DNA from 2 places in the Propionispora hippei DSM 15287 genome. Region 1 is predicted to be linked to the other one. Evidence: riboswitches for the same ligand, from Rfam matches in the RefSeq annotation. Region 1 holds a riboswitch; the other holds the start of a gene.
What was found. A riboswitch is a leader RNA that binds a small molecule or an ion and turns the genes downstream of it on or off. The one in region 1 is predicted to bind cyclic di-GMP.

Region 1 (11,525 bases):
CGTGCACGGACCCAGCTATGTATTTTTGATTGGAACGTTATTGTTATTGATTGGTATCACTTATCTGATTTACCGGATAGTAAAGGCCCGTACGGCGGCGTTTGAGCGGCCATGGGCCATAGGGGCCTATTGGGCGATTGCGGTGCTGATGGTTGGCGGGCTGTACACCAGCCGCTGGCTGTATGCGGCCGGTGTGCCTGCCAACTGGTTTGCGCTCCCCGTTTTGTGGATTGTGACGCTGCTGCTATTACTGCCTTTACTGTTGATTTTATCAGGCGTTGATTATACGCAAAGACGTTTATTTGGTCGCAGCGGTGGCGGCGAGATGAGCCGGCGCGGTTTTTTGCGGCGGGCCTTTGCCGCCGCGCCGCTGCTAGCCCTGGGCGGCAGTGCCCGCGGTGTCTATAACGCCGAACAGCAGTTGCTGGTACAACGGTATACTTTGCAGTGGCCAGAGCTGCCGCCGGCTTTGGACGGGTTTAAAATAGTCCAGCTAAGCGACACCCATGTGGGCACCTTTTTCGGCCTGGACAAGCTGGACCGGGCTTTGGCGGTGGTACGTCAGGAGCGGCCGCATTTGCTGGTTATTACCGGCGATTTAATTGATGATCTGGAGCTGCTGGAGGAGACGATAGCCAGATTGACTACGTTGAGCGGCCAGATTCCCTACGGCATTTATTTTTGCTGGGGTAACCATGAGTATTTCCGCAATTTCAATCGAATTGAAGCCGCCTTGAAGCAAAGTCCGGTGAAGATTCTACGCAATAGCAGCGCTCTGGTACTGGATGGGGAGAAGCCGTTCTATCTGGCCGGTGTGGATTACCCCTGGGCCCAAAACGGACAGGAACAGGAAACGGTCCGGAAGGATTTGTTTCAGAAGGCCTTGCAGTCGATTCCGGCCAAAGCCTTTACCGTACTCTTAAGTCACCATCCCGATTTTATCGAGAATGCTTTTGCCGCCGCGATTCCCTTGACACTCACCGGGCATACCCATGGCGGTCAGATTGGTTTGTTCGGACATTCGATATTGCCGTTAAGCTACCGGTATATGCGCGGTTTTTACCACCAGGGAGACCGGCAAGGCTATGTCAGTACCGGGACGGGGCATTGGCTGCCTTTCCGGTTGGGCTGCCCTGCCGAAGTCGGCGTATTTACCTTCCGGATGCCTTAAAATTATGTTAAGTTTTACATATTCTCTACTTCTCTGCAGAAATACATGATATAATGTAAAGTAATTATCTATTACTATATAATGTTATTTGGAGGAGAAAGTATGTTTGAATGGAAACCGGAATATAGCTGTCAAATTGCTGAAATTGATAAGCAGCATAAGCGTTTGTTTGAACTGGCCAGTGATCTGTATGATATTGCCGCCTTGGAAGATGACTATGATCGTTATGACGAAATTATGGGGATCTTTCAAGAACTAAGCGATTATACGGTTTATCATTTTCAGTATGAAGAAAAGCTGCTGGATGAGTACGGCTATGATCCATTGCAGGTGAAACTGCATAAACTGGAACACGGTTCTTTTGTTAAAAAAGTAACAAAAATTATGCAGGAAGATCTGGACAAGAATGAGCAACAGTTACTTAGGGACACCATTACCTTTATTGGCGGCTGGGTAGCGCAGCATATTCTGGAAACAGATAAAAACTACAGTGGTTTTCTCAACCAAAAAGGAATACGTTAGGTAAGCACTGACTAAATGAACCTGTGGGGACGCGCAGCGTGAATTAATCAGTGCTTATCTAGATAAGGCCCGGGTGCGGACCCGGGCTTTGCTATAGGGTTAGTGATTTGAATTAGCTTGGGCGTGAACGGCCGGAAGGTTAAGGCTAGTTAAAAAACGGACATTCCGTATATTTCTAACTACTTACCAGCAAACTGAAAATAAAAAGTGAGAGGATGAGAGCTATGTTGTTTTCCCCTTTTTCCCTGAAAAAACTGTCTTTGCGTAACCGGATTGTTATGCCGCCTATGTGCATGTATATGGCCGGCCGGGATGGTTTGCCCAATGACTGGCATGTTACTCATTACGCCAGCCGGGCGGTGGGTCAGGTGGGACTGATCATTGTGGAGGCCACCGGTGTTGAAGACCGGGGCCGGATTTCGGCGCGGGACCTGGGTTTGTGGAATGATGATCAGCGGGACGGTTTAAAGAAAATTGTAGACATGGTGCATGCCCAGGGGGCAAGTATTGCCATTCAGTTAAATCATGCCGGGCGCAAGAGCGAGGTGGAATATTTGGAGCCGGTGGCGCCGTCAGCGCTGCCTTTCAGCGAGGAATACCGCGTTCCGAAAAGCCTAAGTGTGTCCGAGATTAGAGAGATTGTAGCTCGCTTTGCGGCGGCGGCGCGGCGGGCGGTGGAGGCCGGGTTTGATGCCATCGAGATTCATGGCGCCCATGGCTATTTGATCAATCAGTTTATGTCGCCCCTGGTCAATCAACGTACCGACGAGTATGGCGGCAGCAGCGCCAACCGCGGTCGGCTGCTGGGGGAAGTGCTGGAAGCGGTCAAAGCTGTCACGCCAGCCGATATACCGGTCTGGGTGAGGGTATCAGCCGAGGAATATGAGCAGCAGGGCAACGGACCGGAAACGGTGGCGGAAATTATTAACCAAGTAAAAGCCAAAGGGCTGGATGCCGTTCATGTAAGCTCCGGCGGGGTAACCTCCTTCCGGGTGAAAGCCTATCCGGGCTATCAGGTGGATATGGCCCGGCGGATCAAGGCGCAGACCAGCCTGCCGGTGATTGGCGGCGGACTCGTTACCGGGGCGCGGGAAGCCGAGCATATATTGAGAGCCGATGTGGATCTGGTGTTTTTGGGGCGGGAACTGCTGCGCAATCCTTACTGGCCGCTGCAGGCAGCCGGCGTATTGGGTGAGGAGATTGCCTGGCCTGAGCCGTATCTGCGGGGGAGATAAGTGATGCGTCTTGACTTATGTAGCTGGTTCTGCTAAGTTAAAGATTGTATTGTTAAATGACATAGTGCTTTAACAGGAGAATTGTTAAAATAAAGGGTGAAGTTATGCTGCATGCATTTTCCCGGACCGAGCTTTTAATCGGAACGGAAGCGTTAGAAAAATTATCTCGGGCGAAGGTGGCCGTTTTCGGCATTGGCGGTGTAGGAACCTTTGTGGTGGAAGGGTTGGTCCGTTCGGGGGTAGGCAGGTTTGTACTGGTTGACGACGATTGTATTTGTTTGACTAATATTAACCGTCAGCTTCACGCCACCCGGAAAACGGTGGGCAAGCCGAAGGTAGAGGTCATGCGTGAGCGCATTCTGGAGATCAATCCTCAGGCCGAGGTTACCGTGTTCCAGCAGTTTTATCTGCCGGACAATGCCGAACAATTGATCCAGGATGATTATGACTATATTGTTGATGCTATTGACACGGTAACGGCTAAACTGGATCTGGTAGTCCGTGCCTATGCCCGGCAAATACCTATTATCAGTTGCATGGGAGCCGGCAATAAGCTGGACCCGACCCGGCTGGAAGTAACCGATATTTTCCGTACTTCCGTCTGCCCACTGGCCAAGGTAATGCGTCAGGAGCTTAGAAAAAGGGGTATTCCGTCGTTAAAAGTGGTGTATTCCAAAGAGGAACCGTTAAAGCCCCGCGAATCGGAAGGGGGAAGCTGCAGCACCGACTGCATTTGCCCGTCCGGTACGACCAGAAAATGTACGACCAGGAACCAGATCCCCGGCAGTATTGCCTTCGTTCCTTCAGTCGCTGGTCTGATTATCGCCGGTGAAGTCATCAAAGATATCATTTTTGACCGGGTGGCGGCTAGAAAATAAGGAGTTTTCTATGGATACAGGCGTTAGATTGCTTTACTTTGCCGCTGATCTGCTGCTGCCGTTAGTGGCCGGTTATCTTTGCTGCCGGCGTGGCTGGTTAAGCGAGCGTGTGATTGATCGGATTGTTTCATTTAATATTGTGGTGGTCAGTACCTTGCTGGCGGCGCTCAGCTTTTGGGGACTGACGCTGGATGCCGGTCTGGTCTGGCTACCGGTGCTGGGGGTCGGGGTCAGCCTGATCCCCGGTCTTCTTGCTTATTACCGGTCAGGCCGTAAGTACGGCAGTGAACTGGATCAGGGCAGCTACCTGCTGGCGGCGGCCTTGTCCAATATGGGCACGGTCGGCGGGCTGTGCGTCTTTTTTATGTACGGGGAGACCGGGTTTGCTTATACCCAGTTGATGACTATGTTCTTTAATGTGGTGGTATTCGCTGTCTGTTTTCCCCTGGCGCAATACTATTATCTAAAAGGGCAGTCAGCGGCTAAACCGGTTATTTGCTGGTCGGCCGTCTTATTCAGCCGAAACCAGTTGCCGGTTGTCGGCCTGCTGGCGGGGATGGGCTTGACGCTTGGCGGCCTGTCCAAACCGGTAGCGGTCAGTGAGTTTTTTAGTGTCCTGATCCACTTCGGAGCCTGGACAGCGCTGCTGCCGGTCGGATTTTCCATTAATTTCGGTGAAATGAAAAAGTATTACGTGGATATTCTCGATTTGATTCCTATTAAATTTGTGGTGACGCCGCTGGTCATTTACTGGCTGGCCCAGGTCACGATCGGCGACACGGTGGCCGATCATACGGCGCTGGTGCTGGCCAGCACGCCGCCGGCTATTAATTCAGTCCTTACCGCCAAGATTCACAATCTGAATGTGGATATTGCCATGGCCTCTTTCGTGGTTTTGACCGTGCTGTTTTTGGGAGTCGTCTATCCGGTGCTGTTTTTCTGGATCATGTATTGACAGGGTGTGAGTTTAGGGAAAAAGTCAGCCAATGGCGGACTTACACAGAAAATTAAGAAAAATAACACATAAAGTTTGCATTTGGGGTAGTAATTTGTATAGAAAATTGATATAATATTAACGAAGCAACGGAGCACAAAAGGGGGGTTAACCAGTGTTTTGGCGGACGCTGGTTAATTAGGGCGAAGCTCCGTTGCGCGGTTAACTTGTAAAAAGCGTACAACCCTTAACCGGTTGGCGTTTTCCGTCATCTGACGATGACCATAGATAAACCATTTCTTTTACCAATCAAGAAGTAAGCCTTGGCGGCAGCCAAGGCTTATTTTGATTTTCCGGCGGCAACTGACTGCGACAGGGTTCAGGTAGAATTGCACACCGCTCTGTTACTGGCGATCGGGGGATGGTACAATATAAATATAACTGTAAGAAAAGTGACGCTAGAGAACCGCCGGCTAAGCAGCCTGTTGGCAGGACAAGATGGCGGCAGAAGGAGGCTGAAACAATGTTGATAGATACCCATATGCACACCCGTTATTCCACCGATTCGGAAATGACCCTGGCGGAGGCGATAGCACGCTCGCAGGAGCTAGGTATCGGTATTACGATTACCGATCATATGGATTTGAATTATCCCAATCCGGGGGAGTTTGTGTTTGACCTGGGAGAGTATTGCAGCGAGTATGGACCTTACCGGAGTGATAAGCTGCTGCTGGGCGTAGAGTTCGGCCTGCGTATGGATTGTTTGGAAGCGACGCGGGAGCTGGCGAAGAGCTATCCGCTGGACTATATGATCGGCTCGATTCATGTGATTAATGACATTGATTTATATTGGGAATCCTTTTATCGCGGTCATAGCAAGCAGGAGGTCTATTCTCTTTATTTTGCCACCATGCTGGAATGTGTCAAAGCTCACGATTTTATTCACAGCCTGGCCCATATCGATTACATTTCCCGCTATGCCCGGTTTGCCGATACCCATGTCTACTATGACGAATGTAAGGAAGTCATTGATCCGGTGCTGGCCGTGCTGGCTGAGCGCGGGCAGGCGCTGGAGATCAATACCAAGCGGGTGCTGACACCGGAGTATATGGCGCTGTTGCTGCCGGTTTACCGGCGGTTTGCCGAGCTGGGCGGCCGGCATGTGACCATTGGCTCCGATGCCCACCGGGCCAGTGAAATTGGCCGGGATATGAAGACCGCTTTTGACTTTGCCGATTCCTGCGGCTTAAGGCCGGTTTATTTCAAAACGGGAAAACCTGAATATTTGGCGCGTGATTAGGGCTTGGTTACCGGATTCATTTATCGGGTATGATACATATCACATGGCTGGTTGATGCAGATCACATTTTTTAGATAAAGAAGCTGGTATGATAAGAGCAGATACAGGAGGATGATACTATGTTGCCAACAGGTGCGAACCTACAGAAAATATGGAACGGAAAGAAAACCTATGCTGTTACGCCGCATATTCCCGGCGGCTTTGTAAAAGCCGATGCTTTACGCAAATATGCCGATGTAGCGGAAAAATACGGTGCCACTCTGAAATTGACCTCGGCGCAGCGTATCATGATTACCGGGTTAAAGGCCGAGGAGGCGGAGCAGGTTTGGGCCGAGCTGGAAATGCAGCCGGCAATCGGCTTTGCCAATTGCGTGCGCAGTATAAAAATATGTCCGGGCATCGCTTTTTGCAAGCGGGGCAAGCAGGACAGCATCAAGCTGGGTCTTGAACTGGATAAACGGTATCACAAGAAGGAAATGCCCTCCCGCATGAAAATGGGAGTGGCCGGCTGTCCCAACTCCTGTGCCGAAGTGCATGTAAAGGACGTCGGATTGCTGGCAACTGATGCAGGCTGGAATGTATATGTGGGCGGCAGTGCCGGCTCGCATCCCCGTCTGGCCGATCTGCTGATTGAGGACCTGACGGCGGAGGAAGCGCTGCACATAGTGGACATTATTGTACGGTATTATCAAAAGAATGCCGATATTGAACGGGTCGGACAATTTATTGACCGGATTGGCTTAAAAAAATTCAAGGCCGATGTGCTGGCCGAATTCTACAAGGGCGTCAGCGAAACCACCGAACCGCTGGTCAGCCAGTCGGCTGCCGGGGAAAAAATCATTCCTGTGGCGGGCGGCCTGACCGAAGGAACGCTGGTGCTGGGTGACAAGATCACCGCCGACAGCGTGATCAGTGACATTATCCGGGTATATCCGCAAACGGTACCTGTCTTCCGCTCGTTTGGCATGGGCTGTCTGGGCTGTCCGTCCTCGACGGGGGAAGCGGTCCAGAAGGCGGCGGAAATACATGGGATCAAGGTGGATGAAATTCTGGCGGCACTGAACAAGGTTATATAGGCTTTTTTTACTACATTTCTTATCTTATGGCAGGAGGAATACAGATGAGTGCATTTTTAGGACATATTCACTATTGGCTATACAATAAGATCCGCTTGGTGATCAAACGGGAAGAACTGGTCTTTGCCAAAGCCCAGGAATGCTGCGGCGATACGGCGGAAGAACTGCGGGACCAGGTGTGGCAGACCTACGGGCAGCCACTGCCTGATGCCGATCTGGGTGATTTGATTGAGCACGGTAATATCCATGGCTGGCTGCAGCGGCAGATCAACCTGGCCGAGTCGAGAGAAGCGGCTTTGATTAAGGAATTGCTTGAGATTTGCGGCGGTGACGCCGAAGCGGCGATTTTCCGGGCTTTTGCCGAACATGGCGAGGGCTGCGGCCGTCATGCCGCCGAACAAAATAAATATGAAACCGACCGGGCTGACGGCATCTATCAGGCGCTGAATGATTACCTGCTGAACGGCATGCCCTGTGATCAGGCCGATGTCATGGTGGCTAACAGCGCTGATCAGGTCATCTGGAAGAGCGGCACCTGCCTGCAGGAACCCAACTGGAAACGGGTTGGTATCAGTGCTAAACCCATGAAAAAGTTATATCAGGAGTGGACACAAAATTTCGTCCGGGCAATCAATCCGGCCATGGAATACAGCCAGACTGCCGACACCGCTCAGGGCGAAGCCGTTAACCGGCACGAGATTAAACGGGTTTGATAAGCGATCTGAAGTCTAGGATATCGCTGAAGCGGAAAAACAGCCACCAGGCTGTTTTTTTGTATGATTATTTGGCAGTCTGCTGGACGTGCACAAAATAATTCCGATGATTCCTTCCAAGACACGGATAAAACGAGTATAATAAAACATAGAAAGAGTAGATAATTGGCAAAGAAAAAGTCTTTTTGTCGAATTATCGGCAGTAGGACTGAAGCGCTACCTTTTTTAGTTATTTTAGACAGTGTCCCAAAGCAAGAAGTTATGAATTGATCATATAGATAACCTTTTAGCAAACCTTCTTAAAGGAAGGGACGCAAAGCCATGGGTCTAAGGATGTAAATCTATGATAGCCAGGTTGCATAAAGCACCGGCTATTTTTTATTTTTTATCAGCCGCGAGGGAAGCTTGTTCCCCATATGGATAAGGAGATGGAGACATTGGCTGTAGGAAAATGTTCTTGTGGCAGCAAGCAGTATGAAGAGGTTGATATAACGCCGGCGGGAGCTCAGAAGAAGCGATCCTTTACCCGTTGCAAGCGCTGCGGCTTAGTTGTGGCGGGACAGGGAAACTGGCCGGAGGAAGAAGAGACGGGGCTGGTAAGCCATTGGGTAAGAGTCTTGCGGGAAAGTATGGGCTCCATCCTGCGGGCATAATCGCCCGAATTTGGGCAAGGGGACGGTTCGGGCGATTCTCATGAGCCGTTGCCGGAATCAGCGATTATGGCAGCCTTGCAACCGTCAGGCAGGGCCTTAGCTTAGCAGGAAAACGGCAGCAAACAGGGAACTATTACTAGTGGCCAATAAGCTGGGTCATTTCGTTAATTTAATAATACACCCAAACAAACGGATACTTCGTCTGCCTGTTTATGCCGGACTTTCCCGGTCTGGCTGAGGTGGGGTTTAGGAAAACCAAAGGAGATGGATAGCTTGGATATGCCTGCGATAATACAGGATGCGTTCAGCAGCGGCTTCTCGCTGCCGTCGGCGGCCAGCGCGGTGCCGGACATGACGCAGACAGTTGCTACAATAAAGGAAGTATGGGATGCCCAAACTTTTTCCGACATGGTCAACGGACAGGTCCATGTGCCTGATGATGTAATCAATCAGGCGCTGGCATCGATGCTGGAGCCCGGCGGACCGGTTACAGAAATGAAGGTTACGTCGCTAAAAAATCACCAGCTTAGAATTGAAGCGAAGACGGTCAAGGAAGGGCGGGTCGTGCTGGTCTGCACGGTGGAGCAATTAGTACATAATCAGGATCAATCGCTGCTAACACTGAAGGTAACTGATAAAAAGCTGCCGGACAAGCCCTTCGTGTCGTGGATTTTTTCACGGGTCAGTCTGGCCATGGTGAGCAAGGTTGTGGGACACCTGGATCCCTCCTACGGGTTAGATGTCAATATTCATGGGAATACTGTCACCATTGATTTTCGCCAGGCGCTGTACAATTCGCGGCTGGGCAATTTGGAGCTGTTCGGTTACCGGCCGGTGGATTATCTCACCGTGTATTCGCTTACGCCGCAGGACGGCTTTTCTGATATCAGCACTAACCTAGCGTTGCCGGAGCAGATAAAAACAATGATTAAAAATGTTTGGTTGTAGGGTGTGCTTTTAAATGAACGGAAGGAGCTAGGGCACAAAAAGCGCTGCCAGGGTTGCTTCGGATAGTGTTAAAACCACACCTTAAGACGGGAGGACAATCTGGTATGAAAAAAGTATTAACCATCGCCGGCTCGGATAGCAGCGGCGGCGCCGGCATCCAGGCTGACTTAAAAGCCTTTTCCGCCCAGGGCGTGTTCGGTATGAGTGTTATTACCGCCGTAACGGCGCAAAATACGCAGGGCGTACTGGCGGTGCAGGACATTGAGCCGGAAATCATCGCCAAGCAGATCGAAGCGATTTTTGAAGATATTGAGGTGGATGCCGTTAAAATAGGCATGGTTTCCCGGCCTGTGACCATCCATACCATTGCCGCCAAGCTGCGCCAGTACCAGGCGGTTAATGTGGTACTCGATCCGGTCATGGTGTCCAAAAGCGGCTATCATTTGCTGCAACCGGAAGCCCAAGCGGCCTTGGTGCAGGAATTGCTGCCTCTGGCGGCACTGGTTACACCCAACATTCCCGAGGCGGAAGTGATTGCCGGGATGAGCATTCATAATCTGACGGATATGGAAGAAGCCGCCCGGCGGATACACCGGCTGGGGGCGGCCTGCGTTCTGGTGAAGGGCGGGCATTTGCCGGATGACGCCACCGATATTCTGTATGACGGCAGCCGTTTTGAATATTTGGCGGCCAAACGGATTGCCACCAAGAATACTCATGGCACCGGTTGTACCTTGTCTTCAGCGATTGCAGCCAATATGGGCAAGGGCTGCGCGGTGACCGAAGCGGTGAAACGGGCCAAGGAGTATATTACTATTGCGATCGAACATTCGCTGGCTATTGGCAAAGGGGTAGGGCCAACCCATCATTTTTACGAGTTATATCGGAAGGCGGGGCTGGAATGAAAGACATTGACTATTCTTTGTATCTGGTGACTGACCGCCGGCTGGTCGGCGGGAAGGATTTTTACCAAAGCCTGGGAGAGGCCCTGGCCGGTGGGGTAACGTTGCTGCAGCTTAGGGAAAAGGAAGCCTCGTCGGCCGAATTCTATCGGATTGCGCTTAAGGTCAAGGAAATTTGCGGCCGTTACGACGTGCCGCTCATTATCAATGACCGGCTTGATATTGCCCTGGCCGTTGATGCCGACGGACTGCACATTGGGCAGCAGGATTTACCGCTGTCTGTGGCCAGAGGGCTGCTTGGCCGGGACAAGCTCATTGGCGTGTCGGCGACTACGCTGGCTGAGGCGCAACTGGCCGAAGCAGATGGCGCCGATTATCTGGGGATCGGGGCCATGTACCCGACAGGCACCAAATCGGATGCCCGGGCGGTGAGTCTGTCAGAACTGACCGCTATCCGGAAAAATGTAGCCATTCCGGTTGTAGCGATCGGCGGGATCGGAACGGCCAATGTGACGGAAGTCATGGGGACCGGCATTGCCGGCGTTTCGGTTGTTTCAGCCATATTGGCCCAGGACGATGTCCGTGCGGCAGCGCAGCACCTGCGTCAATTGATCATAACGGCATAATAACAAAACGGCTGTTACGCTATTCTTAGCGTAACAGCCGTTTTAGTTCTACTGGGGCAATGCCCAAAGAACAGCAAGCTATTTCCCCTATATGCAGGCTGTGTGAATAAAAGCATTTTGCGACAGCCTTCTTTGGGACTACAGTTTGTTGACAAAGCGCTGAATTAAGGGATACTCATACAACTGTCCGTCAACTGCCCGGACTGCGGCGATAACCGAGGTGACAAGCAGCAGCAGCCAGAAAATGGCCAGGACGGGCACCAGTAGAAAACCGATCAGCAAAGTGCATAATAAGCCGGTAATTGCTGAAAATACCAGAATAACCAAGTGAGCAACCAGAGCTTGTTTGGCATGTTCGTAAACAAAGTAATCCTCTCGTTTAAGCAGAAAGATCACCAGGGGAGCGACGATAAAACCCAGGCCGCCAAGCAGGTAGGCCAGATGGGCTAATACAGCCAGCAGTTTTTGTTCGCCGGTAATGTCGTTCATCGGAAAATACCTCCTAATTAGTTCCTATTTGAAAGAGTAACCAAGAATGGCGCAAAAAGCGCTCTCAGGGAACGCTGC
Region 2 (11,525 bases), on a different contig from region 1:
CCTTGATGCTCTCGACAGCCTTGGATAATTGGTTCCTCTCATGGACGGCACTTACTGTTAATCGCAACCGGCTTGTGCCATCCGGAACACTGGGAGGACGGATGGCCGTTACAATAATGCCACTGCGCTTTAGCTTATTCATGAGCCAAACCGCTTTTTCTGCTTCGCCGAGCATAATAGGAATAATGGGTGTCGTACCGGTATCAAGGGGAACACCGGCTTCCCGCAGACCTTCTCTTACATACCTGGCATTAGCAAACAGTCGTTCAACCAATTGAGGCTCAGCAACAAGCCGGCGTAGCGCAGCCAAAGCTCCGCCCATCGCAGCAGGTGCCGGGGCTGTTGAAAAAATAAAACTGCGGGCCGTATTTTTTATATACTCAATCAGCAAGCTCGATCCGGCTACAAAACCGCCTTCTGCGCCCAAAGCCTTGCTAAGTGTACCAATTTGGATATGAACCTGCCCTGTAAGGCCGAAATAGGAAGCACTTCCTTTTCCTCCGGCTCCAAGAACTCCAGTTGCATGCGCATCATCAACCATAACTATAGCTCCACAGCTTTGGGCCAAATCCACAATATGATTTAGTGGCGAAATATCTCCATCCATACTAAATACACCGTCGGTTATGATAAACCGGTTACCTGTACAGGGGGTATCCTTCAATAACCGGTACAGATCTTCCATATCCTTATGACGGTATATAACAGTTTTTGCCCGTGATAACCGGCAACCGTCAATAATACTTGCATGATTTAGCTGATCGCTAAAAATTACATCTTCCGGACCGGCCAAACTACTAATAACTCCTATATTAGCCATATAGCCGGTATTAAACAGCAGTGATGCTTGAGTTTCTTTAAAAATAGCCAGTTCCTTTTCCAACTGCTCCAAAAGAGGGTAGGTGCCCGTCGTAAGTCTTGCTCCTCCCGCACCGGTTCCATACAATTTAGCAGCCTGCATAGCGGCCTGCTAAACTACCGGATCATGGGTCATGCCTAAATAATCATTAGAAGCGAAAAGACAAAATGTGCTTTCAGCATTTTCTACCTGAGTGGAGCTAATGGCGTGATAACTTACTGCACGCCGGTACAAATTGCGGGATTTTATTATTTCAAGTTTTTCTTGCAGCCAATCCACTAAGGGCCCTCCTTAACCGGCACCTCGATAAGTACTGGTGTATTTTCCAAAAATGTAATAAGCGAGTTTATATCCGTGCCGGCTTTCACAAAAAACACGCGCCCTCCTATCTCGCTGCCTGCCGGCTTTAGCTGGGTAAACCGGATATATTGACCGGATGTCGCCACATAGCCGGCCGTATATTCCGGATCGTCAGACCAGCATAATTCCGCAACCATTCCCAATGCGGCCATAACCTTAGATGCTAAAACAACCGCTTCCCGAATGTGAATATTACAGTAGCCTTGCTGCTGCAACCATTTTTTATAAGCCGCTTCATTTTCCACATCCATACGCGAAACCCGAACCCCTCGCAAGAATAGTGGATCAAGACGTTTGCCGGTTTGCGCATCCACCAGCATCGCCCCTCTCAGACTAACAGACAAATCTGTCAAATACCCGATGCCCGCCTTAGCGGCTTCCGGCAAAACGCCAGAGGCAATGAGGGTCTCGTAAGCCCTTTTCCGTCCCTCATCCGGGTTTTCAGTGTAAACTGACCGGATTGGTAAACATTTGGTCCGTTGAACTGAATGCAAGGAAACGGCCTCGACTGTTAAATTAATAAAATCAGCACTCCCCCGACTATGTTCCAGCGCACGGACAAGCATATTCGTCGCCGTTTCTGTTAGAGAATCCCGTTAAATTAGCTTCTCCGCTCCGGAAATATGCTTGCCCCCCTGCTCATGCGAACCGCCTTCGGCAGCTCGCATTCTAACGCTGTACAACATACATGATCGCCTTCTTTCCGCTCTCCGTTATCCGTTTTAATAATATAGTCAATGGCCAGACAGTTATGGCTGTATATATTATGCCAGGCACTGCCGCCAGCACAAAAGGTATTGCCATATTTCCCAGAATTCCCCCCACAACTAGTCTAGACGTGATCGTTGCAATCGGCCCAGCTAGTACAACTGTCAACCACCAGTTCCCCCCTAACACAAAAATGGCACCGACAACACACCTGAAAATAAGCGCTATGCCTACATTCCATACTGTCTGCGTTCCAAGCATCAACCCTGCCATGCTTGACAACAAACCGGCCGTGATATATTTAGCAAAACCAAATACAGCACAAATAGCAACTGCCAGTGGAGCCGACAATTGAAACTCTGTCCCCGGCAATAATCCGGGAAGTTTAAAAGCACCGGCAACAGATAAAAATGCGGCCAATAGGGCAACCTCTGTCATCCAGCGGACATTCTCTCTCACCTTTTATTCCTCCTTACTTTTTAGGAGTCTATTATTTCCGGCAATTCCGTTGCCTCTGCCCTGGTAATGACTTCCCTTACTTTCATCCCAAAATGTAATACTACATTATATTTCAGCTATCATTTCCGGCCTCCACAACAGTATAATCCTATTGTTAACCAAAATAAACCAACTAGGTTAACAATAGGATTATACTACTTACTAAAAGACATGTAAATTAAAAGCCAGGAAAATTTCACCTTGTATTTCTTAAGCCCTTCCATTCATCCCCTTTATTTGATCAACAAAAATCAACAGAAGTACTTTCCCCCATAGCCACAACTTAACAATAATGGTAAAATAGTATTGGCAAAATCAAAAAGCATAATGTGCATGACTTCAACGCACGATATTTTTATGTATATTATTATATAGTAGAGAGGGATATTGATGACTATTAAAGCATTAAGTCCGCTTGACGGACGTTATGGAGCCATTGCAAAACCATTAGGTGATTTTTTCTCGGAGTGGGCATTACTAAAATACCGGACCCATGTAGAAATTGAATGGCTTATCGCGATGGCGGCCCAGCCCGAATTTCCGGAAGTCCGCCCGCTAACTGCCGGCGAAGTGCATTTCTTGCGCAATATCGTTACTGATTTTGATGAGAACGCTGCCGGGCGAATCAAAGAAATTGAAAGAACGACCAATCATGATGTAAAGGCGGTTGAATATTTCATACGGGAAACTCTGTCGGAAAGCTCACTGTCCGATGTAATCGAGTTCATTCATTTTTCCTGTACATCGGAAGATATCAACAACCTGTCCTACGCTTTAATGCTAAAACATGGTATCCAGGATGTCTGGCTGCCGGCAGCCGAAAAATTGGTCGCCGCCGTAACAGAGAAGGCGGAGGAGTTAAAGGATGTGGCTATGCTCGCCCATACCCACGGGCAACCGGCCTCTCCTACCACGTTAGGTAAAGAACTGGCTGTATTTATCTATCGCTGGAACCGCCAGTTAAAGCAAATCCGCGCGCTGGAATATCTGGGGAAATTCAATGGAGCCGTTGGCAACTTTAATGCACATGCGATTGCTTACCCGGAAGCAGACTGGGAAACTGTGTCCAGAACCTTCGTCGAAGGTCTGGGATTAATTTACAATCCACTGACCACACAAATCGAATCCCATGATTATGTCGCCGAATGTTTTCATGCGATTAACCGTTTTAATAACATCGTTCTCGACTTTAACCGCGATATGTGGCTTTACATTTCACTCGGGTATTTCAAACAAAAAACCGTCAAAGGCGAGGTTGGTTCTTCCACCATGCCGCACAAAGTCAATCCTATTGATTTTGAAAATTCAGAAGCCAATTTGGGCTTAAGTAATGCGTTATTAGATCACCTTGCCAATAAATTACCAATTTCCCGTTTACAAAGAGATCTAAGCGACTCCTCGGCACAACGAAATATAGGAGCAGCTATCGGTTATTCTCATTTGGCCTTGGTGTATGCCGCCAAGGGTTTCGCCAAAACTTCGGTTAATGCCGATGCAATTAACGCCCATCTCGCCAATGCCTGGGAAGTAATCTCCGAAGCGGTACAAACGGTTATGCGCAAGCACGGCCATACAAACCCTTATGATAAATTAAAGGAAATAACTCGCGGCAAAACTATTGGTGAAGCGGAAATTAAAGAATTTATCACCAGCATTGACCTGCCGGCAGAGGCCAAAGCCCGTCTATTGGCCCTAACACCTTGCTCCTACATCGGCATAGCTGCCAGCCTCGTTAAGCACAGTAAGTCTTAACACAATAATCAATAATCCAAAAGGCACGGACTCTCTTCTACTTTGAAGAGAGTCCGTGCCTTTTTTATAGCTTAAACAACGCTGCCTGCTTATCCCGTAAAACAGTCATCTTCCTCGGAATGATACGGTCCCCGGCCTCTACTTGCCCCAGCAGCAACGGAGAATGGGTTTGATGGTAAACTGAATTTTTACAGGCCCCATCATCCACCGCATAGCAATAGCTACAGCCGTGCCGGCAGCTATTATACGCGCCAATATCCACGCTTTCAAGGCAACGGCAACCACTTCTTTGATTGTTATCCCTCTTGGGCTTCAATTTATACCCGGTTACTGTCTCAATAATTCCCTGGTCGATACAAGCGGCCCCGCTTATATTATATCGCTGCCGATCCAGGTCCTCCACACAAACCTGCAAAATAAGCCGGTTCTCTCTGGCAATATCGGCAAACCCTCGTGCAATCGTCTGCCTCGCTTCATCCTCCAGCTCAACAATCGCTGCCCCTTCCTGTCTGCTCTTTTGCTTGCCATACACATCAACATAACTAAAAACGCAGCGCTCCGTATAGTTTCGCAAAGACTGGCACAAGACAGAAAAACATTCCAGATGTTTGTTTACAGAAAAGGGTCCCGTGACAATCACCGGATCGTAACGCCAGACTACTCTCTCTTTGCCAATGGTATCACTTAAACGTTTAAAGCCTTCGATAATTTCATGTTTGACAGGTACGTGACGTTCCAGTTTTGCATCGTAAGGCGTAATCGTAAACTGAAAATAATACGCAAACCCCATAGCATCAATAACAGGCAATTTCGTAAGCAACGGCAAAGCATTCTTGGTCCAGAAAACAATACAGCCAACCATTTCCGGCTTCAGTGAAATGTGGGATATCTGACGGAAATTCATCGGATTGCGCACATAGACAAAACCTTCACGCAAGCGATTGACAAACCAATCCGAGTAAAAAGCCGGGATGTCTGTCCGTCGGCTGGCACTGATAATCATTGTTATCCTCACTTTCCTGCTAGTGCCTTCGCTGTATCCTATACAAACACTGCCGAGATTCAGCCAAGTTTTAAAATCTTCAACAGCTGGAGAGCTGTAGCCAACGCAGTCCGCGTCTCATAACAATCAAGCGATGTATTTAGAATTTGTTCAATCCGCTGCTTTCTGAGCTGAATAGTCTTATGATGCAAATATAGCTGTGTACCAATCTCCTTGAAACTTAGACCTGATAAAATCTTTTCCAGTGTCTCCAATAAATTAGGGTGCGGCAGTAATGGGCCGATCATTTGATGCACATAATCAACAGCTCCGTCAGTAACGGCAAAAGGAGCAAGTACCTGATAAATCCCGCAATTTTCATAATGATAAATATGTCTTTCCGGCCAAACCTGTTTACCAATCCGTACCGAAGTCTTCGCATTGTTTAACCGGTTAGCTAAGCCTGACCAACCTTCTACATAGTTTCCAATCCCCGCTGTAACATGAATATTCCGGACATAGGCACCGATATAAGCTACATAACTTTCCGCCAGTTCGGTTTCCCGTTCTTTATGGTTGGGACATGAAGCAAAATCACTAAGGACTACAATACCAATGTCTGTCTCCCAGGCAATCGTATTATTCTTCTTATTTAATATATCGATCAAGAAATCTACGAGCTGCTGCTTATGGTAATGATGATCGGCTGTATCAGACACTCCCGGTATAGTATCTACTTCGAAAAACAATAAAGAAAAATCTTTGGGAATATGAAGCTTGTTTTTTTCACTATACTCCTGCAGCTCCAGATCATTTATATCATTCCGGACAGCCAGTTTATTAAAAAACTCACTTCTCTTTTTTCTTTCATACGCCTGATATAGCAGACTCTCATTTCTTTTTCTTTCACTAATATTACGGGTAACACCAATATAGCCAATATGGGCACCCGCCTGATCCCGGGCAATGCTTATGGAAGATTCAAGCCAGATCACTTTCCGGTCTTTTCGCAGTTGTTCCTCTTCCACAATGAACGGTACTTTACTGCTGTGCCATTGAATGTTGTCAGTCGTGATCTTCTGAAAAGCATTCCACAAAAAGGTAAGTGTCGTTTGCTCCGAATTTTCCCCCTCTAGTTCAACTGCTGCAAACCCTAACAATTTCTCAACCGAGGGACTTATATATCGGATAATGCCGCCGGTATCCAACAGCCAGATTACGTCCCCCGTATTTTCAGCAATAAATTTATATTTTCGTTCACTTTCCCGAATGATTTCCTGTTGTTTTTCAAGCTCTGCAATATAGCGTCGCTCATTTTCTGCCGCATCTTTTAAACCAAGCACCATGCTATTAAACGCAATGGAAAAGTCTCCCATAAAATCAACCCGTTGGCTATAATCACCGGAAGCAACCATCCCTGTTTGCCAAGTCAAATGGCGCAGATTGGACTGCAGGGCCTTTAACGCACCCGGCCAATATCCGCGTAAGTTTATTGTAGAAGACAAATCACCTTTAGCAAGTGTATCAGTAAAGGATCTAAGCAAGAGAAGCTCGTTTTTCAGCTTGACAAACTCCGGATGTTTTCCCGCGCAGGCAGAATCACCGTTTGTCACGTCTTTTCCCTTTATCACCTGATATAACTCTCTCAGTATTTCATTGATTTCTTCTTCCATTTCTTTACGCACGTGGATATCCCTCTCTAAAACCAAAGATTCACTTCACGGATATTTCAGCAGTGAACCGGCAAGTCCTGTCACCTGTACACCAACAGTCAATCTCCTTAACACTATACTGCTTGCCGGTAAACCCTTCCAGAAGCCCGGCAATAAAACCTTCATCATAAACGCATACTTCATAATCCAATTCCGGCAATCCGGAACAATCCAAGTCCTCGGAAATGCTCATTACATATTTTCCGTTTTCATGATCAGCCGATTCAACCCGTAGAATTCCGATTTTCTTATCCGCCAGGGCTGTTTGTATTGCCTGAATAAAACTGTTGAAATCTTTTACATCCCTAATAACGTTCTGGTAGAATTGTTTTCCCGCCAGCAACCCTGACTCATAGAACAAGGTATCGACCATTTCCGTTCCGTAATGTTTCTCAAGCACATCGCGAAAACAAAACTGCATAAGTCTGTATACATCAGTGCTAACCATCGGCCCCAGGTTCGGCCTGCCGGCAGCAAGATCGCCAAGCAATTCCCATTGAAATTCATATTTTCGCTTCATAACAAGACTCCTCTTTTTGTTTGACTACCATGCAAGCACGCTCGGATTAGCTGCGCTTGAAAGCTAACTTCAACACTTAACACCTCAAATAAATTGTTTATTACTAAAAAAAAATCGCCAAAACCTATTTGCGGCTTGGCAATCATTTATACCGTCCTTTGGTATAGTTAGATCCATAGCTTTGCGTCCTTGTCTTTCGACAAGTTTGCCAAAAAATCCTTCGTTTTTTTACAAATTCTACATAAATTTTACATTTCTAGACTGACTATCACTTTTCCTTCTGTCCTTGGCAAAAAAACATATTTTTCGGCCATAATCTATTTTTTATTTTAAGCACGGCTCACAGTATACAATCTCCATCGGGATTCCTCTGCTATCTCCTACCGGCCGTTGAGGAATAGTAGAAAAACCATACTGCATACCAAGCCGGCCAATAACCGACAATACCATGGCATCTATAAAATCATCCAGTAATTGTTTGGGATAACGGTTTTCGATTTCAGTCATGGCCTGTCCGGCTTGTATAAAATACTCTGAAAGCAACTGTGTTCTCTCTTTAAGTCCCTCTGGGAAGGTTTTCTTGCTCACCAGCGGTTTATTACCGTTTAATATAGCAAAACCGAACTCTGGATGCGATTCCCGCAGTCGGCCGATGTATTGAGGCTGCTCCAGTAAAAATTGATCCACCTCGCGAATCTTTGGCGTAAACCCCAGTGACTGTTCGGACAGACTTTTTTGAAGAACCTGCAAATTGCAAGCCTTGGCGCTCTGCTTGTCCCTGGCGTAAACGGCCTGACGGCAGGGAGTATTAAACACACTGGATGCCTTTCCCGGCAGCCTACTCCTTAATTTCTGATCCGGTCTAGCCGCATTCTGCTGACTGGTTTCCGGTAACCCAATCGGGATGTCGATAAGCAGACATTCGGCAGCGTCATGCTCTGCCATCAGTTGGGTAATATCCGGATAATCGGCAAAACCATACCGGCCGGACAGGTCGTGCCAAAACACTGCCCAGCCCCGATATTTTCCCACTCGTTTGCAACTGTCAATACCTACCCAGCAGGTACCGCCCATTCTTGCTTCCATTTCTGTATTTCCTTCCATAAAAAATATCATTGTTAATACAATGATATACAGGACCGCTTATGATTTGCAAGGAATAACAGTAGCACAATAGCCGATATTGGGTATAGGAAAATAAGGAGATCCTTCCTTTTCTTTATACGCAACTCTTATATAGGGTATCAATGTTTTATCTTTACAGTACGCTGAACCGAAGGATGTACGTCCGGTCATTCGAGAATTGAATTTTTCCTCAATAATCGCGATTCCCCTGTTCACCAGCGTATTGTCAAGCCATCTACCAACCAACCCGGTAATATCTGTTTCAACGACGATATCACTTGCAAACACATTAAAGGTTCGTCTTAGCGTTGGGCATACCTCAAAAGGGCAACTATACAAATAGGATGTTAACGAACAAAATTCCTGCAGCAGTGGATAAATGGCAAACTGCCTTGTTTCCTGTAACTTATCGGTTTTAAACAAGACCAACCTAGCAGCCAATAAAGAAATATTGTCTGGAATCATATCCATATTAAAAAAGAGGTAACTATAATACACATATCTTCCCTGGCTCCCGATAAAAATTTTGTTTCTTTTTATATTTTTCAAAGGAGTTTTACTTGATAAAGTAAGACTTTTACTGGCTGGAATATTGACAACTGCCATACCAACAGCCCCTTCTTCAATGCATCGGCGAACCTGCAGCAGTAATCCCATAATCGAACAACATGTTTCTATGTAGAGAGTTTGAGGATATCCTCAACTCTCCCCAACCTATGGAGTATTCAGAAAAGCTATCCCCACATGCAAGTTAGCGACATTATAAGTTTCACCATCAATTGACATATCGAAAGTGACTGAAGCCTGGGCCGCCAGTGTGGCAACCGCTTGTGTCCAGACATATTCTGTGTCGGCCCCTACATAGATGGCAGTAACGATAAAATTGGCCAATGCTGCACCACCGCTGGCGTTATTGTTGGTAATTGTTATTTCTACAAGTGACCCTTCATTGCTGCTGCTAATTGAATATGCGGCAGGCGAATTAATCAGAGACGGCATATTTTTTCCTCCTTTTTTCTAACTATATTACATAATATGTATCACTTGCCAAGAAGGAAACATAACTGACCGCTTATTTCCAAGAAAGAGAATGACTCACTGCAATTATCCTGCGTTCGCTTGCGCCTATTCTAGATATTGTTTAATGCCTCAGGCATCGCCAGCCTCGTTATTGGTCTTAGTCACATAGGTCGTATGCGCTTTTTATATAAATGTAAATATCTATACCACTAGTACATTTTATTATTTATTTACTCAAAAAACCTATAAAAAGGGCAGAAAACTCCGTTTCATCACCATAGCCGCCTTTAGCTGGCAAAAAAAACAGGCTTCTAGGGATTCTCGCTGTATGAACTATCCCTAAAGGTCTGTAGCTTCTCCTGTTATCTTATAACAAACAAAAAACCCATCCCGTTTATAGGAATGAGTTTATGTACTGATAACTTACCGGTTATTTACCGGTATCAACCGTTGCAAAACCGCGTGACGGGTTGGCACAATCTTCCGGGGCAATTTTCGTCTTATCCGTACGGGCAAATCCCATACCAGCCGTACTGCAATTGGTCGGCCCGCAACCGCAGCTAGCACCCGTTTCCTTCTTACCGGTATCAGTAAGACCGAACCCTCTTTCCGGTAACCCGCAGCTTTCCGGGGCAATAGCCGTATCTTGAGTGCGAGCAAAACCCTTGCCTGCTGTACTGCACTCGCCCTGACTCATCTCATCTTTTTCATTGCTCATCATCATCATCCTCCTAAAATCATGTAAATGTAAAACACCTGTAAAGATCCTTTTGATCTCTACTTTTCTGTTATAGTTGTTGCTGCTAATGCTCTATTCAGTTGAATATATTATGTGTAGTTAAACATAAAACATTCAGCTTTAAGTTTAAATCAACACACGGACAAATTTAATTTATTAATTAATAATTATTATCTATTGATTATAATAACTTATTAATTCTTCTTTGTCAATGATTAACTATGAAAATCATGTTACATTTTTATGGGCAAATCGACCGTATCTCAAAGCTACGTAAATAGACATAACGTCCACGTCCGTTTAGCTAACTTCCTGGTCAATTTTCAATGCCCAGACGCGCCTCTAGTCCTTGTGTCGCATAATAATGCTTAACTTCCTTCATTTCAGTCACCAGATCGGCGCATTCTATCAACTCTCGCCTGGCACCACGTCCGGTTAAAACAAGTTCTGTATTAGGTGCCTTTGCATTAATAAGTTCATGCAGCGCTTCCCAGGAAATTAATCCAAAATGAAGGGCACAATTAATCTCATCCAATACCACTAAGTCGTATTCACCACTTTGAACCGCCTGCTTTGCTTCACTCATACCTGCTGCAATCAAAGCCAGATACTCCTTGGGAGGCTTACCGGGCGGAAACACGACGACTTTGTCCTGCCACTTTACCAGTTCTTCTTCCGTCAGCATTCCTTCCATGGCAATAAAAAACGGTTTTCCTACTGTTTTAAGCTGGAGATTGGGCTCAAAGCCGGCTAATATATTTTGTTCGCTATAGGCAAGGGATTTCATAAATTGCAAAAACATGACCTTAAGTCCAGCGCCCAGCGCTCTGATGGAAAGCCCAATTGCGGCAGTAGTTTTTCCCTTGCCATTTCCCGTATAGACCTGTACATATCCCTTCATAACACTTCCTCCATGATTGGCTATTACTTCTCATTCTATCCTAAGTTTCACTAAAAGTGCTATATTCCTCCATCTCAATGTGATTTCCTTCTCTAAAAACTGGAAGATGATATCGGCATCAACGTGTAACTGACAACTTATTGTGAACCAACTACCAGATAAAAATCATATACGAAACTACTGCAACAATTCCCCTCCCGCCTATCACTTTCGTTTCTCATCACATACGTTTCGTTTCTATATAAAAAATCATCCTATGTAGCCTTGCCTACACAGGATGATTTTTAAAACACAATGCACTACCTGCTATTCTGCCAATAGTCGCCGGGAACAATAAGCAAGTCAGTCA

Region 2: linked by a shared signal. The riboswitch ahead of F3H20_RS17395 (V4R domain-containing protein) and the one ahead of F3H20_RS17130 (hypothetical protein) in region 1 are both predicted to bind cyclic di-GMP.

Annotation. Positions count from the first base shown of each region.
Region 1 is NZ_FQZD01000043.1:10,974-22,498, forward strand. It holds gene F3H20_RS17090 (metallophosphoesterase) at 2-1,171, shown strand; gene F3H20_RS17095 (bacteriohemerythrin) at 1,274-1,693, shown strand; gene namA (NADPH dehydrogenase NamA) at 1,918-2,928, shown strand; gene F3H20_RS17105 (tRNA threonylcarbamoyladenosine dehydratase) at 3,033-3,806, shown strand; gene F3H20_RS17110 (AEC family transporter) at 3,817-4,761, shown strand; gene F3H20_RS17115 (histidinol phosphate phosphatase) at 5,264-6,040, shown strand; gene F3H20_RS17120 (DUF1858 domain-containing protein) at 6,160-7,116, shown strand; gene F3H20_RS17125 (hypothetical protein) at 7,161-7,829, shown strand; cyclic di-GMP riboswitch class I at 8,108-8,192, shown strand; gene F3H20_RS17130 (hypothetical protein) at 8,246-8,482, shown strand; gene F3H20_RS17135 (hypothetical protein) at 8,762-9,430, shown strand; gene thiD (bifunctional hydroxymethylpyrimidine kinase/phosphomethylpyrimidine kinase) at 9,535-10,335, shown strand; gene thiE (thiamine phosphate synthase) at 10,332-10,958, shown strand; gene F3H20_RS17150 (DUF4870 domain-containing protein) at 11,097-11,447, opposite strand.
Region 2 is NZ_FQZD01000045.1:5,127-16,651, forward strand. It holds gene F3H20_RS17365 (aminotransferase class I/II-fold pyridoxal phosphate-dependent enzyme) at 1-961, opposite strand, end outside; gene F3H20_RS20220 (hypothetical protein) at 971-1,138, opposite strand; partial or broken gene F3H20_RS17370 (6-carboxyhexanoate--CoA ligase) at 1,138-1,800, opposite strand; gene F3H20_RS17375 (hypothetical protein) at 1,889-2,386, opposite strand; gene purB (adenylosuccinate lyase) at 2,816-4,177, shown strand; gene F3H20_RS17385 (DUF1848 domain-containing protein) at 4,242-5,180, opposite strand; gene F3H20_RS17390 (PAS domain S-box protein) at 5,240-6,844, opposite strand; gene F3H20_RS17395 (V4R domain-containing protein) at 6,873-7,391, opposite strand; cyclic di-GMP riboswitch class I at 7,518-7,611, opposite strand; gene F3H20_RS17400 (DUF429 domain-containing protein) at 7,716-8,477, opposite strand; gene F3H20_RS17405 (DNRLRE domain-containing protein) at 8,535-9,122, opposite strand; gene F3H20_RS17410 (hypothetical protein) at 9,231-9,515, opposite strand; gene F3H20_RS17415 (hypothetical protein) at 9,967-10,257, opposite strand; gene F3H20_RS17420 (cob(I)yrinic acid a,c-diamide adenosyltransferase) at 10,592-11,176, opposite strand.